4 regions of the Paenibacillus sp. Y301 genome follow, and region 3 is predicted to be linked to each of the others. Evidence: a T-box and tRNA genes for the amino acid it is inferred to sense, from the RefSeq annotation. Region 3 holds a T-box; the other regions hold tRNA genes.

Evidence for each region. A T-box is a leader RNA that pairs with one kind of tRNA and senses whether it is charged. The one in region 3 lies ahead of argS (arginine--tRNA ligase), so its partner is inferred to be a tRNA-Arg.
Region 1: it has a tRNA-Arg gene. The T-box ahead of argS (arginine--tRNA ligase) is inferred to sense a tRNA for this amino acid. The anticodon was not compared.
Region 2: it has a tRNA-Arg gene. The T-box ahead of argS (arginine--tRNA ligase) is inferred to sense a tRNA for this amino acid. The anticodon was not compared.
Region 4: it has a tRNA-Arg gene. The T-box ahead of argS (arginine--tRNA ligase) is inferred to sense a tRNA for this amino acid. The anticodon was not compared.

What each region holds. Positions count from the first base shown of each region.
Region 1 is NZ_JCAIUL010000002.1:546,772-550,990, reverse strand. Features, by position in the region: gene tig (trigger factor) at 1-415, opposite strand, end outside; gene AC1D69_RS06075 (hypothetical protein) at 579-1,454, opposite strand; tRNA gene AC1D69_RS06070 (tRNA-Arg) at 1,672-1,745, shown strand; gene AC1D69_RS06065 (sporulation protein Cse60) at 2,125-2,328, opposite strand; gene AC1D69_RS06060 (GreA/GreB family elongation factor) at 2,361-2,810, opposite strand; gene AC1D69_RS06055 (VOC family protein) at 2,987-3,754, opposite strand; gene AC1D69_RS06050 (pyrroline-5-carboxylate reductase family protein) at 3,751-4,219, opposite strand, start outside.
Region 2 is NZ_JCAIUL010000002.1:538,506-542,724, forward strand. Features, by position in the region: gene asnB (asparagine synthase (glutamine-hydrolyzing)) at 1-1,218, opposite strand, end outside; gene AC1D69_RS06005 (hypothetical protein) at 1,376-1,705, shown strand; gene AC1D69_RS06010 (hypothetical protein) at 1,781-1,912, shown strand; tRNA gene AC1D69_RS06015 (tRNA-Arg) at 2,085-2,158, shown strand; gene AC1D69_RS06020 (DUF1259 domain-containing protein) at 2,364-2,780, shown strand; gene AC1D69_RS06025 (methionine ABC transporter permease) at 2,878-3,537, opposite strand; gene AC1D69_RS06030 (methionine ABC transporter ATP-binding protein) at 3,534-4,219, opposite strand, start outside.
Region 3 is NZ_JCAIUL010000005.1:117,685-121,903, forward strand. Features, by position in the region: gene AC1D69_RS10835 (hypothetical protein) at 1-136, opposite strand, end outside; gene argS (arginine--tRNA ligase) at 257-1,963, opposite strand; T-box leader at 2,026-2,299, opposite strand; gene AC1D69_RS10845 (CobW family GTP-binding protein) at 2,381-3,427, opposite strand; gene AC1D69_RS10850 (MogA/MoaB family molybdenum cofactor biosynthesis protein) at 3,686-4,195, shown strand.
Region 4 is NZ_JCAIUL010000014.1:85,073-89,291, forward strand. Features, by position in the region: gene gap (type I glyceraldehyde-3-phosphate dehydrogenase) at 80-1,090, opposite strand; gene AC1D69_RS20125 (sugar-binding transcriptional regulator) at 1,175-2,224, opposite strand; tRNA gene AC1D69_RS20130 (tRNA-Arg) at 2,507-2,581, shown strand; gene clpP (ATP-dependent Clp endopeptidase proteolytic subunit ClpP) at 2,771-3,361, shown strand; gene AC1D69_RS20140 (DUF3298 and DUF4163 domain-containing protein) at 3,422-4,219, opposite strand, start outside.

The DNA.
Region 1 (4,219 bases), on a different contig from region 3:
TTAATTCTTCTTCAGTAACTTCAACCTTTTGTGTTGGTACTTCTACACCAGTGTATTGACCAAGTGTCACTTCAGGTTTTACAATTACTTTTGCTTTGAATTTAAAAGTCTGACCTTTTGCAAATTGATCGATATCAATTTCCGGACGATCTACAGGGAAAATATCTGTTTCGTCAACAGCCTCTGTGTAAACTTCTGGAAGCAAGATATCAATAGCATCTTGATACAAACTTTCAACACCGTAACGTGATTCAAAAATAGAACGTGGAACTTTACCTTTACGGAATCCAGGTACATTTGCCTTCTTAGATACTTTAGTAAAAGCTTTATCAAGTGCCTCGGTTACACGCTCTGCTTCTACTTCTACTTCAAGAACCCCAAGGTTCTTCTCTATTTTTTCCCAGGTTGCTTTCATTTTATGCTTTCCCCTCCAAAAATATTTCACATGATTTATCATTATCTACATAATTTCACGCACAGAACAACCATTTTAGTATAAACAACATTGAATTCTTTTTCAAGAGCAGGGGTACCTCAAGATACTAAATAACTATGGCAATTTTATTACTTGTTATTACTTAATCTGCTACACCATCTGAAATAAATTGTCTCAGAGTCCGATACACCTGTTCAAATTGAAAACGAATATTTTCTGTAATCCCATACACAGCACGTGTTTCTTCTTCATTTCTGTCCCCTGTCAGACTTTCCGATACAATCTGATGAAGTGCTGCTGCCCAAATATCCAAATCTAAATCTTCATCTACTATTAATAAAGATTGATAAATACTTGTTCCATATATAGCTTTAATAAACTGTATCCATAACTCTTGTGCAAAATAATAAAGCGTAGGTTCCTGAACTTCCGTATGTTGTGCAACCCGATCTACAATGTGCTGAACGGCAATCGGAAAGTCGCTATCTTTCAGTGGAACATTGTCAATCTCAACTTCAACTTGTTCCTGACCGCGCATAAAAGTAACGTACCCCAGCATACCTCGCTTATGAAGCGTCTGTAGGACACGATACTGTAATAGTGGATGCATCTCTGTATTCTGCAACCATTTCGTCAGAGCCTCATCGATTAGATCACCATTCAAATAAGAAAGCTGTTCTAAGGCCAACATGGTTTGTTCTGACAAAGGTTCATGCATGATGGTGTGAAGTAATTTATTAGCATACTCAGCGTCTTCAGCAAGCTTACCTTGAACTCGAAGACGAGTTAGATCTTCTTCATCGAAATCATTATCTTTATCCATAGGAGAATGTTCATTATCTTCTCCCGTTATATATTGTGGGAACGCCGTTTCTAACCATTCAAGTAACGCCTGCCATTCGTCCACGTGTCGTTCTTCCTGCCCTTGGCATTGAAGCAGAAACCGAAGTAGATCCATTGCTTCTCCATATCGTTCACTTTCCAGCATGACTGTAAGTTGAATCTGGTAGTAATCCAAAGTCTTCGGAAAAAGTACAAGATTGTCTTTAGCTGGCGTGTTGGTGGTGTCGTTTATAATTGCCCCTCCTCTCTTTCATTTTTCCGTTAATTCAAATTATATCACACCTGTTCCAAGAAAAAAAAACGCCGTTCACTCATCAGAGGAATTTTTTTTCATAAATATATCTTGCTATTATGTGTTGCCCATGATATATTATTAATTGTTCGTTTTTCGCGTCTCAGTAGCTCAGCTGGATAGAGCAACGCCCTTCTAAGGCGTCGGTCGGGGGTTCGAATCCCTCCTGGGACATATAGTAAGAGGATCTCCAATATGGAGATCCTTTTTTTGTGTCCGGAGGGTGAGAATCCCCAATGGGGGGGGCGTCGGAGCATAATCATCGTTAGCATGCACTTCGCAGTCTCGACCATAGGGAGAGTATCCCTCCTGGACATACACAACAAGGGGTTCTTTTCTACGAAAGCAGAAAAGAACCCCTTGTTGTGTACTAACTTCTTAGGTTGTCATCTATTGAAAGATAGCATTAACAATCAAGTAAATGGTGGTTGACACAATGAACACCGTCGAGACGGAAGACAAAGTTAAAAAAAACACTTTATACTTCTGTTCTTGTGCACTCTCAACATTGGAAATTCTCATAAAGCTCCTTTCATTACCAGTTAAAGCTACCTTATTCCTGATCTGCTTTATTATCCGTTCTGTACACGACTAGGATGGTGCTTCTTTGGCGTTCTGTTTTAGATATACTGGACTTAACGACCGATTCATAACAGATGTTAATCACTTGTTCTTCTTTTAAACCCGCTAAAAATTGATTCGCCTTATTCTCAGCATAAGAATTATCTGAATCCACGAACTCTTTCACTTGGATCATATTAAACTCTCCTTTGTTGGTTTTGCAACCTATTATTTCTCTGTATCGCCATAATTCATAAATTTAATATCCTTGATTCTTACTTTCATGGTACCAGAGGGTACGATAAATTCATATGAGTTATCTATTTTCGTCATTAATAGCTGCAATCCAATCGGTGACAGAAATGAAATCCAATTCTTACTCGGATCCGTCATGTGCGGAAACACAACCGTGTACTGATCTTCATAACCATCTTCTTCGTAACAAAGAGTTACTTGACTCCCAATGAGCACCATGGAGTTTAATAACTCTTGGCTGCCTTTAGGAATGATACTCTCAAGTGATGTTGTATACATTGAAAGGACTTGATCCATTCTAATCCGTTCTTTCAGATCGTGGGGTATATATCTTTTAAGGAAAGATTGCTTCTCTTCATCAAAGAATACAAGCTGATTCACCAACTGGGTATTAGAACCCTGATGAATAGTACTATGGTTCATAGTAGATTTCCCCCCCTGTCAGTTGCTTCTTCCTTTCTGATCCATGATAGCGCTTCATCATAATAATCCCTCCATAAACATATAGACCTCGTGTAAGGAGGCCTCCATTGTATCTTATCAAATATTTACTTTTATTCCAATGAAAAAGAACACCTACGAATCATTAAATTTACCCATTAGTGAAACACATACTCTCCTTGCCCAATATGAATCGTTTTACCTCTCAATTCAGGAGATTCCGTACTAAAAACCAATTGGCTTAATTGTTCTGTATTTCCCTGCTGAAATAGAAATGTCTTATCTCCAATGCCAAGTGTCACAGAATGGGCCTCAGACGAAATACGAGTGAGGTTAAATACCTTGCTCCAATGTGCCGCAACAATAGAAGGCTCAGACACCGTAAAGACTGCCATTTCGATTGTAACTTCCCCTACAGGATGAGGCTGAATTACTCCCGTTTCAGTTAGCTTGGTCAAGCGTTCGTCATCTGTTCCTATCCACTGAATAATAAATGGGTATACCAATCCATGAAAGTCACCATGAATAGTCATCATGCGCCATTCAATCCATTGTCCCTGTGCGTTCATTCGTCTACCATCTATAATCGGAGACAAATCTAAACCCTGTAATCTTAATGATTCAGCCGTTTGGTCGATGTCATCTGTGCGAATAGCCACTCGACTTAGACTTTCATGGTCAGGTAAATTCGTTAGAGAATCCTTGACGATGAGGTTTGAAGTGTCCGCCTTCGTTGCTAATTCACGGTCTTCAATTCCTAGAAACTCAATATAAGTCAAATCAAAATAGCTTAGTGCATTATAGGTACCCCATTGTTTATGTGAACCACCATGAAAAGCCCTCAATCCATGATTCTCAAATGTACGAATAGCATCGCTCAAATCATTCACATAATGCACGGTATGATCCCATTGTAATTGTGTCATTCATGAACCGCTCCTAACTCTGTTGTTCGTTTAACAGCTGCTAGAACACTTCGTTGAAGTCCTGCTGCAAAGTCACTGTTATTCAATTCGTAAAGTGCATGCATCCCTACTCCACCAGGTGAATTATTAATATCCAGTAATTGACGAGGATGTAGCTGAGTGTGTCTTAACATCTCTACCGAACCGGCAACATTCTCGAGAGCAACTTGCCAAGCTTGCTCTCGAGGCAGACCAGCCAGTACCCCTGCATCCGTTAATGATTCAATGAAATAATAAACATAGTTAGGACCCGCAACGCCATAACCTGTAAAAATATCAATCAAGGATTCACTCAAGTATTGTACTTTTCCAAATCCATTCAAAAAGGCACCCACCTGAATCTTACTTGCATAATCATTTAATGCTGCTCCGCTATAACCCAGCCCTGTATCCGTTAGTGTATTAGGGATCACTCGAATGATCGAA
Region 2 (4,219 bases), on a different contig from region 3:
AACAGCCCAAGGGAACGTTCCTGAATTTAACATGTCTTCCCGGTGAAACCATGGATATCCCCCAAAGATCTCATCCGCAGCTTCACCAGAGACTGCAACAGTAGCTTCCTTCTTGATCTCTTGGCAGAATAAATACAGAGATGAATCCACATCAGTCATTCCAGGTAAATCGCGAGCCCTAGTAGAAGCTTCTAACGCACCAATGAGTTCGGGAGTATCAATTTCAATGTAGTGGTGAGTAGTCCCAAGCTCTTCGACCATGCGTTTGATCCAAGGAGCATCGGCTCCGGGTTGGAATGAATGGGATTTGAAGTGTTTATCATTATCCACATAATCAACGGAATAGGTGTGCATTTGTTCTTGCCCTGAGCGTTGATAGAAATCTACAGCTAATGCAGTTAACGCACTGGAATCTAGACCACCGGATAACAGCGTGCATACGGGAACATCAGATATTAATTGGCGTTCAAGTGTATCCTGAAGAATTTCCTTTAGCTTGCGTGCGGTAGTGTTCTCATCATCTTCATGTACATGACTCTCGAGCTTCCAGTAAGGGTAAGTACGTAGACCATTACGGTTAAAAATCATGGCGTTTCCTGGACGAAGTTCATGAACGTTGCGGTATACACCATGCCCTGGCGTACGTGCCGGCCCAATAACAAAGATTTCTGCTAATCCTTCAGGTCCCACAACGGGTTCCACTTTTGGATGCTGAAGAAGAGCCTTAGGTTCCGAACCGAATATAAGTGTTTCGTCGATATGACTATAGAAAAGTGGTTTTACTCCTACGCGATCACGCGCAAAAAAGACTTGTTGGCGAACACTATCCCAGATGGCAAAAGCAAAGATACCATTGAAACGATCCACACAATCGGGTCCCCATTCAATATAAGACACTAATAATACTTCTGTATCGCAACGCGTACGGAATTGATATCCACGTTGGCGTAATTCTTTTGTAAGTTCTGCCGCATTATATAGTTCTCCGTTATATACAATGGCGTACACATCATCATCCTGATGTACAATCATGGGTTGTGCACCGTTCTCTGGGTCAATGACACTTAGTCGTCGATGTCCGAATGCACAAGGATTGGAGATCCAAGTTCCAGAAGCATCAGGCCCACGTTGAGCTAGACTGTCAGTCATTTGGACGAGCAATTGTGAATCCTGTGTTAAATCACCGCTCCATTGTATAAATCCGGTTATTCCGCACATGACGGTTCATCCTCTCTTTGTCGGTTGTCCATATCTGCCCTTTCTTTTACCAAAGTCATATAGAATATGCCGAAGGAAGGGATAAAATGTCTGTCCTTTAAGGAAAACTATAGGTGAGTCTCATGATTACAGCGTCGAAAAAGGGGGAAAAGATGTCGTGGATAAACGTAAGTATTATGTATCCGTACATGGAAGATCGGTTCTAATGGACAGGGGTGCAACGACTTATGAATGGGAGATCGAAGCGACAGAGGAACAAGCTCAAGAAATCAGACGATTAATGGAATTAGTAAAAGATAAGGAAGAAGATGCTTTTTTAGGGTTCACATTTCCTTGGCCAGATACGCCCGAGCTTGTTGTAAATATGACCTATCAGAATGCACTAGATGATGTGTATCAGCGAATTTATGAGTGGGGTTCGATGGATACTCGTAAACAGATGAAGGAATCAGGCGTGAATGCATTTCTACATTCATATGACGGATAAGAGCATACCATCCAAATTATATAACTCATATTCAATCTTCGGTATTACCATACTATAGACAGGAGGTGATATTCGATGGCGGAGAAATTCAAGAAAAATAAAGGTAATAAGTATACTCATAATAATGAATTCGCTGAAGAGGTTATTGCCAAACATCCAGTCAAACATACCGATGACAGAATAGATTGGCGTCGTGGTAACAGGTAAAATAAGACGCTTAATTGAATTTGTAAATAATTAACTCTGGTTTGGGTATTGATAAATTGTGAGGATGCGTTATAATAAATAACGCACCCTCTTAAAAGAGTTATGACAAATTCAACTTCTTACATACATATGTCATTATTCTATAAACCAAGGTGCAAACCATTATGTTCATGTCTCAGTAGCTCAGCTGGATAGAGCAACGCCCTTCTAAGGCGTCGGTCGGGGGTTCGAATCCCTCCTGGGACATAAAAAAAGGATCTCCTTTAGGAGATCCTTTTTTGCGTCCAGACTGATTTAAAGATAAAACCAACCTTTTATTATTAGTATAGAAGGGGCTGGTTTTTTATGCCCTGATGGTGAGAACCCTAACTTGATGCTAAAGGGATTGAAGTACAATCACTACAACTCTATCAACCATAGAATACTACTATCAAATGATAGGAGGTATATTATGGATAAAGTAAAAGTAAGTCCGAGATTTCAAAGACTATGTAACCAATTTGCATCAATTCTAGGTGGTGCACATGAAATTACTCCAGGTCCTGTATGTTTCGTCAATCGGTCAAGAAGAATTAATGCGACAATCGAGGGAAGACGTACGCACTCACCGTTGGTTAGTCATCAACTCTTTTCCTTTGAATCCTTAGATTCATCGGGTCGTGCGCTCTGTTTAGGTGAAACTGGGCTTCTTCAAAGCCAAGCCAATCGATTAATTCGTAATCTTCAGAGCCAAGGGATTACAGTAACAGCTCTTCATAATCACTGGTTAAAAGAAAATCCTAGAATCATGTATGTTCATTGGCAGGCCATCGATGAACCAGTAGCATTTGCAAGAAAAACAAAACAGTCTATTGCTTTCTTGGGATAGATAAAAACAAACAATCACCCTTAGAATAATGGGTGATTGTTTGTTTTTATGATTACTTTTTTAAACTTGCGTAAGGTTTAATCCTTGTCATGTCATGTTAGTTGCGTCTTACTTTACGCGCTAACCAATTCCCCAGGGATTGTATGCCTTGAACGAATACGATTAACACAACGACGGTAAGCACCATAACGACAGTGTCAAAACGTTGGTAGCCGTAGACGATCGCCATATCACCTACTCCACCACCACCAACTGTTCCTGCCATGGCAGTAGCTCCAATTAATCCGATGGTAGCTGTAGTAAGCGTTAAGATTAAGGAAGAGAACGCTTCTGGTAAAAGGAAATGCCAGATCACCTGAAACGGTGTAGCTCCCATAGAATCCGCTGCTTCTAGAATACCAGGGTTGACTTCAAGTAATGAATTTTCTACTAGTCTTCCTATGTACGGAGCGATATAAATGATCAAAGGTATTATGGCTGCATTTGTTCCAATGGATGTCTGAACTATGAAACGGGTGAAAGGGATGATGGCCACTAACAATATAATAAATGGGAGTGAACGGACAATATTGATTATTGGATTTAGAATCGCATATAATGCCTTGTTCTGAAGGACTCCACCAGATCTTGTGACAACAAGCAATATGCCTAACGGGATTCCAATCAGAGCTCCGATGAGTAATGAGATGCCCACCATATAAATGGTTTCAGAAATGGATTGTATAAATTGTTCTAAAGTAATCGATGTCGATATCATACTCCGAAGACCTCCTCAATCAATACATCACGTTTTTTTAAGAAGTGGACTGCTTCATTTACGATAGAATGATCCCCTTGCATCTGAATAATCATACTGCCCAATGTCGTGTCCTGAATTTCTGTCATATTAGCAAACAGAATATTCACATGTAGATCATATTGTCGAATCAGGGTATTCATAATAGGGTTAGAGGCTGCTTGACCAATGAACTCTAGTTTAAAAAGGCGTTGTCCAGCTTCATCTTTCAAGGACCTTTGGACACTATTTGGAATGCTATCATGGATAACAGTTCTAACGAAATTCTGAGTGGTTGGATGTGTAGGATGTCCGAAGACCTCTAATACAGACCCTTGTTCAATAATCTCCCCTGCTTCCATCACGGCTACACGATTACAAATTTCTTGTATAACGGCCATTTCATGCGTAATAATCATAATTGTAATGTTATATTCGGCGTTGATCTTTTTCAGTAATTGCAAAATAGATCGTGTGGTCTGTGGATCCAAGGCTGACGTCGCCTCATCACATAATAGAATAGAAGGATTGGAGGCGAGGGCTCGTGCAATACCTACCCGCTGTTTCTGTCCACCCGACAATTCACTAGGATAACTCTTGGCTTTGTCCTCTAAGCCTACAAATGCGAGTAATTCGGTCACTCTTTCTTGTATTTCTTTCTTAC
Region 3 (4,219 bases):
TACCCTGTGATAACTTCATTAGCATTAATAAGTTAGCCAGTTGTTGTTCCAAAGCTTGCGAATAATATACAGCCAGGCCAAAATATGCAAATACATCTTTCGAATGATCACTATCGAGCAGCTTTTCTTTTCCCATATTCCGCTCCATTCACACACAACTTGTGCAAGAAGATATGCTTTTTTTACTCTTTATGTTAAAGGAATATGTGGAATCAATCAATATATGATTCTATTAATATTATCTAATCGTTGGTTATTACATACGATTTGGAGTCCGTAGACCTAGGATATTCATGGTTCTTTGTAAGGACTCGCCTGTTAACCGTGTTAAGGTTACACGTGCTTTTCTTAATTGATCTTCCTCACTCAGAATTCTTTCCTGGCTATAGAAATGATTGAAGGCCTGTGCTACATCTAATACATATCTAGCTAATACAGAAGGTTCATTATTCTGAATCCCTCTTCTCAACTGCTCCTCGAAACGGTTAAGAAGCTTAAGAAGGTGCCATCCTGAGTCTCCTAGTGCTTCTGCATACATCCCCTGCTCATTGTCGTTAAGACTACCCTCGTGAATTTGATCTAATGCATTACTCTTCGTTAAAATACTTTGGGTTCTAGTGAATGTATATTGTAAATAGGGTCCTGTCTCCCCATCGAAATTCAGCGCATCTTCCAAAGAAAAGTCTACTTCGTTAACTCGATTATTCTTCAGATCACCAAAAACAATAGCACCTATCCCTATATCTCGTGCCACTTGATCCTTATCTTCTAGATCAGGGTTCTTATCTTCAATAATCTTCAATGCTCTGGCGATAGCTTCGTCCAGCACTTCTTCAAGATAGACGATTTTACCACGACGAGTGGACATCTTCTTCCCCTCAAATTTCATTAATCCAAAGTGAACATGCGTACAATCTTTCACCCACGCCGCACCCATTTTATCTAATACTGCAAATACTTGTTGGAAATGAAGCTTCTGTTCTCCCCCGACCACATATAGAATCTGATCTGCTTTCAAGACTTCATGACGATAGAATGCCGTTGCTAAATCTCTTGTTGGATATATTGTTGTACCGTCTGATTTCATAATTAAACATGGAGGCATCCTGGCGTCCTCTAATCTTACTACACGTGCTCCTTCACTTTCCTCTAATAATCCTTTGTCCTCAAGCGCTTGAACAACTTCACCCATTTTATCGTTATAGAAGCTTTCTCCAAGAACATGATCAAAAGTAACATCCAATCGTTCGTACATTCTATTGAACTCTTCCATACTGACTTCTACGAAATATCTCCAAAGTCGCAGAGCTTCCTCATCCCCTGATTCCAACAGACGGAACCAATTTCTCGCTTCAGGCTCTAAAGTTGCATCGTGTTCAGCCTCATCATGAAAACGCACATACAACCGCAACGACTCCTGGATCGGATTCGCCTTCAAAGCTTCATCGTCACCCCACCGCTTATACGCGGTGATCTGCTTGCCGAATTGCGTCCCCCAATCCCCAAGGTGATTAACACTAATCGATACATAACCCGCTGTTTGATACATTTTGTATAATGCAGCACCAATCATGGTGGATCTTAAGTGGCCAATACCAAAAGGCTTCGCAATATTAGGAGAGGACATATCGATAATGACTCTTTTACCATGACCCATGTTCAATTGATCTACATTGAATTGCTGCAATGCATCCATCATCTTAAGAGCATACTCATTCCGGTCAAAATGTAAATTAACATAAGGCCCAACAGCTACCGCTTTGACACCTTTCATATCAATCAGATTTGCAATGTATACCGCTATCGCCTGTGGGGATTGTCTGTACTCTTTAGCCAACATGTAACATGGAAAAGCCATATCACCCATGGCAGATGAGGGAGGCTGTTCAAATAAAGCTTCTATTTCTTTTGCCGATAGATTGACATGTGGCTGGATTGCTTCTAAAGCCCATTCTTTTAACATCATTAATCATCCTCCAGATTTAATACTTTTTAAATATCAAAAAAGCCCTCATCTCTATAATAATAAGAGACGAGAGCTATAATTCCCGTGGTACCACTCTAGTTGAACACTCGTGTATGAGGATATCATTCTCCCCATTGAGTTGTTCCGCTTGATGATCTCTAACGTTGATCAACCGGATTATTCTACTGATCAGATCTATTGGAATGATCTATACGACGTTGGAATAACCATCTCTCGGGTGCGCTTCATGAGGCTCCTACATACCGGCTTCCACCACTTCCGGCTCGCTAAGTATAGGTTTACGCTCATTACTCTCCCGTTCAAAGACGTTCAATTTATAACATTATACATGTGTATGCCGTAGCAATACAATAGTGATACTAAATATTCTTTTGGAACAACAAAATGAGAGTATTATCCTCTCTTTTCTAAATCGATCAAGGCATTCTTAAGCTCCGTTTGGGAGAAATGCTCCCCAATAAATACAACGACATCCGGAACATCTCCCTGTGGGGTGATTTTTAAGAAATCAGATTCTCTAAAGGCATACTGAAATAAGAATCGTCCCGAAGTATCACTAAATGTCATAATGCCTTTGGCACGATACACTTCACGAGGTAATTGAGCAATCAGACTCTCAAAGGCTTGGCTGTCAATGGGTCCATCAAAATAATGCGTATACACCATCACATGTTCGTGAGAATCATGCATATGCTCATGTTCATCATGAGTATGATCGTGGTTATGAACATGATCTTGTTCATGATGTTCATGATTACAATTTTCGTGATGTTCCTTATTAGGGTTATCTTCACATGTACTCTTGTTCTTCCATTGCTCTGGACGAGCAACTTGTCCAAATAAAGGTACCCAATCAACATCACAGCGAACAGCTGGGATAATCGGTGCGAATTCATTCCATCGTGAGATAACGTTATGTAACTCCTCCTGCTGAATTTCATTTACCCGGTCAATTTTATTAAGAATAAGATAAGATGCACACCGAATCTGTTCCTGCATCAGACGATACGTTTTTCCCTTTTGATCCTCATAAAGTGATAATAGATGGCACGCATCCACGACAGTAATAACACTTTTAAGATCAATTTTCATATATAAAGCTGCTTCCGACACGCCGTCTAGTATTTCCATAGGATTAGCAATCCCAGTCGCTTCAATAACAATGACATCTGGTGACTCTTTCTTGATCAGATTGGAAATCTCTAGACTAAGATCACCTCGAATCGTACAACAGATACATCCACCAAGCATTTCGGTCATGGGAACGGTCTCTTCAATGAGTGCACCCTCTAAGTTCACATCGCCAATCTCATTCATAATAACGGCTGGTCGAAGTCCTTGTTCCTGCCAGTAAGACACCATTCGTTGTAACAATGTCGTTTTCCCGCTTCCTAGGAAACCTGACAATATATATATAGGTGTAACATGATTCATATTCATTAAACTTCTCCTCCACATGCATCTGTCTTTGTTAGCCGAGTTTACTGTATAGAAAAAAGTAAAGACAACTCATAACTATAGTTCATTCTAACGATGTTATACCCCGCATACAAGTGGCACATCATTCTCCGAATAATGACGTTCTGTCTATAACCTAAAGATATGGACTAGCATATTGCAGAGTTATCGGGGAAGATTTATGCTTATATATAAGAAATAGATGCAAAATAGATGAATACCTAAGGAGAGGAATAACGAATGAATTCAGTAGAACAACATCGTAGTGAAGCACCTGACACCGTATCTTGCATGGTTATTACTGTATCAGATACACGGAATGAAGAAACAGATACAAGTGGGCAATTGATGATGTCCCTTTTACAAGAGGCGGGTTATTCTATCACTAAATATGTTATTGTCAAAGATGATTACGACGGCGTAAGAGAATTAATCTATGAAGCTGCCTCTAATGAAAGTATAGAAGCTGTCTTGTTAACAGGAGGAACGGGTATTTCCCATCGAGATACAACTTTTGAAGCTGTGTCTTCCATATTGGATCGTGTATTACCTGGATTCGGAGAAATTTTTCGCTTCTTGAGCTTCAGTGAGGATATTGGTTCCGCCGCAATATTGAGTAGAGCCATTGCTGGAACGGTAGGGAATACAGCTGTGTTCTCCATGCCAGGATCTAAAGGAGCCGTCAAGTTAGCTATGGAGCGCATTATCATACCAGAACTACGTCATGTCATCAGAGAACTTCATAAATAATCATTAGAAAAAGAGACAAACACC
Region 4 (4,219 bases), on a different contig from region 3:
ATTTTTTCGTTATTTTATAAAGAGCGGAAACCATATTACCCGTTTCCGCTCTTTAAGTTTTCTAAGTGCTTTGTCTTTATTACTTAGCCAATTTAGCGAAGTATTCCAAAGTACGAATAAGTTGTGCTGTGTAGGACATTTCGTTGTCATACCAAGCTACTGTTTTAACCAATTGTTTGTCGCCAACAGTCAATACTTTTGTTTGTGTAGCGTCAAACAATGATCCGAATGTAATACCTTTGATATCAGAAGATACGATTTCGTCTTCTGTGTATCCATAAGTGTCCACATCAGAAGCAGCTTTCATAGCAGCGTTAATTTCTTCAACAGTTACATTCTTTTCAAGAACAGTAACCAACTCAGTCAATGAACCAGTTGCAACTGGAACACGTTGAGCAGCACCATCCAATTTACCTTTAAGTTCAGGAATAACTAGGCCGATTGCTTTAGCAGCACCCGTTGTGTTAGGAATAATGTTCTCAGCAGCTGCGCGAGCACGACGGAAGTCTCCTTTAGCGTGAGGAGCATCCAAAGTATTTTGGTCGCCAGTGTAAGCGTGGATTGTTGTCATCAAACCTTCAACAATACCGAAATTATCTTGTAATGTTTTTGCCATAGGAGCTAGGCAGTTAGTAGTACAAGAAGCACCAGAGATTACAGTTTCAGTTCCATCAAGGATTTCATGGTTAACGTTGTAAACAACAGTCTTCATGTCGCCTGTAGCTGGAGCAGAGATAACGACTTTTTTAGCTCCGCCTTTCAAATGCTTCTCAGCTGCTTCTTTAGTAGTGAAGAATCCAGTACATTCTAGTACGATTTCTACACCAAGATCTCCCCAAGGCAATTCTTCAGGGTTACGGTTAGCTAGAACCTTAACTTCTTTACCGTTTACTTTGAAGAAACCGTCATGTACTTCAACGTCACCATCAAAGCGACCTTGAGTTGTATCATATTTTAAAAGATGAGCTAACATTTTAGCATCTGTTAAGTCATTAATAGCTACTACTTCGATACCTTCCACAGCTTGAATACGACGAAATGCAAGGCGACCAATACGTCCAAATCCGTTAATACCAACTTTTACAGTCATTTAATATTTCCTCCCGAAATTCGTTTTTATTTATTCAAGACGGGTTATTAAGCCTGTCGTGACAACAAAATAATAGTCAATCTTCTAAGTTGTGAGAGCCTGTTCTTCCATCTCTCTCTCAATTTCTAAGGCGGCAGCCTCGTCTGTGACGAGTATATCTTCCTGACCAAACCTAAGAACGGCGTGTATTGCTCTGGCCTTACTCTTACCGCCTGCAATCCCAATTACAATTTCAGTGTTCATGATATCTTCCAGTCGAAGACCTAAAATCATCATCTTATGAACCATAGCACCTTTATCATTGAAATAATAACCAAAGGACTCAGCAACTGCGCCATCCACTCTAATAGCTTCAATTGTAGCTGCATCAAGCTTTCTGCGACGTGTCATTTCCATGGCATCACCAATGCCGTGCACGATGATTCTTGACTGTCTGATTAACTGAACAATTTCCTGAATGTTCTTATCTTGGACAAGCGATTGATAAGCATCTTCGCTGAGTAAATCCGGCAAATGCAATAATCGATATTGGGCTCCCACACTCTTAGCCATCGTAGAAGCAACGGTGTTCGCTTGGAACTCCATGCTCTCACCTAGTCCACCACGAGCTGGTACGAACCAAGTTCGCTTAGCGTGGGATGATGACTGTTGAGTCAGTTGCTCAGCGACTGCAGCAAGTGTTGAACCTCCTGTAACAGCGATTATATCCTCATTACTCATGACGCTTAGCAGGGCCTTTGCACCTGCACGCCCCAATTCTCGTTTAGAGAACGTCGATAACTCAGAATCACCAGGCACAATCACTACCTTACGTAGTCCATATGCTTGACGAATTCTATCTTCCAAATCAGCGAGTCCAAATAGATTCTTAGCAATGGGCTCTAGCGACTCCAGCAATTTTCTACCTGAATCACTAATTTTCATCCCCGTACTTTCAATCTCTATTAGTCCTTGCGATTTCAATAGATCTGTCTCGGACCGTAATACACGTTCCGTCATATGAAGCGACGCGGCGAGCGTTCTACGACCAATCATATCAAACAGCATGATTCGTTGAAGAATACTATACCTTGTCTTGAGTGTTTCCATGAGATCAGGCAGAAGCTGCTTTTGTATTTCCAATAAATTTCGCATGCTTTCCACTCCTGCTACATTCTCCATGGCCTTAAAATGTCCCGGGTTAACTTTTTAAGTCCCACCTCTATTGTAACCAATATTTGCTCCTGTTGCAAGCATTCCCTGAGTATATTTCACAAGTTTTGAAATTCTTATACATAATAAGTACCAATCCCTCATACTACATATCTTCGCTATCTATCTTCTACTTATTATGCAAAGTAAAATGAAGATACATCATGATAGTCCTTGCTATTGTTGCGTATTTATCATATAATGATTTTTGCTATTGCTTAACGTGCGCCCGTGGTCAAATGGATATGACGTAGGCCTCCGAAGCCTGAGATCGAGGTTCAATTCCTCGCGGGCGCGCCATTATTATTGCAGTAGCTTGTCTCTATAATATCTTTAACCAAACGCTCAAAGTCCAATCAGGGCTATTTTTTTTGTTCAGAGTTTGACTTTCTTTGACTTTTTCATTTAAAATGTTTATCATGTGGTAAATACGGTAATCGTATGTATAATAAAGGTTATAATTTAGCTAAATAAAGGGAGGTTTTCAACGTGGGTTATATTCCTATGGTCGTTGAACAAAGCAACCGCGGTGAACGCGCTTATGACATCTATTCTAGACTTTTGAAAGATCGCATCATTTTCTTAGGTTCTGATGTAAATGACATGGTTGCCAATTCCATTATCGCACAAATGCTATTTCTAGCTGCTGAAGACCCAGAGAAAGATATCTCTTTATATGTAAACAGTCCTGGTGGATCCATTACAGCCGGAATGGCAATATTTGACACGATGCAGTATATCAAGCCTGATGTATCTACAATTTGTGTAGGTATGGCTGCTTCAATGGGAGCTTTCCTATTGAACGCAGGTGCAATTGGTAAACGTTATGCTCTTCCAAACAGTGAGATCATGATTCACCAACCTCTAGGTGGTGCACAAGGTCAAGCATCGGATATAGAAATTCGTGCTCGTCGTATTCTCAAAATGCGTGATAAGTTGAACAAAATATTGTCCGAACGTACAGGGCAACCACTTGAACGTATCGAGAAAGATACCGATCGTGATTACTTCATGAGTGCTGCAGATGCTGCGGCGTACGGCATCATCGACAAAGTTATCGAAAAGCCATTAGCTCTATAAAATAAGAACTTTTCTCTATAAAAAACCATGTTCCCTAGAGGAACATGGTTTTTTGTTTTATTATTTTAAAGTAGGTAGCACTTGATTATAGGGGATCACAAATGTTGGAATACCTGCAACATAGGGTGTATAGGCATATTGTTGAAAGAACAACGCTAAGCCATCCGTTTTGAGAAAGTAGTCTGCATCATCTTTAAGCCCTTTAAAATCTTCATAGTGCCCATTTATTTCTTTGAGACTCTTCACAACAAATTGATTTAACTCCACTTTATAGGTGGGCTTTTTCTCTTTCAATAGGTCATCTAACGAAAGTAGCTTTCCATTCTTTAAGGAAAAGGTTAATCCTGTCTGCCATGTGCCCCCATGTGCTCCACCCGTATAACTATACTGATCTACAACGATACTTAGCATTCCATTCTCATTGTATGTCACAATATAGTTCTGAAAGAATTGGTAGGTGTGCTCGACAGAACTATCTCTCTTAGCAGCCTGTTCTTTAGAGGCATCTACGAATTGGTCCTTGAGCTTCTCTAGGATAGTGTTAATCTCTTTCTCCGCGTCTGCATTCTCAAGTCCACTAATGATAGGGTAGCGTAACAAGAAAAGGGCATCCTTCGTCTTCGTCTCATCAGATTCTGATTTAATGATCGTATGGTTCTCCACTCTTGGAGTAATACTCAGAGATTTAAGTGATGGATTCCATACGCCTTGATACCCCAAGTAATCACTCATCAACTTGAACGGGACATATAATTTGCCTTTGATATTCTGAACTTCATAGTTATTAACGTAATAGTTATTAATGTTTGTGTTAACCCCATACTCCATTACATCGATATTCAACTGTCTATGCCCACT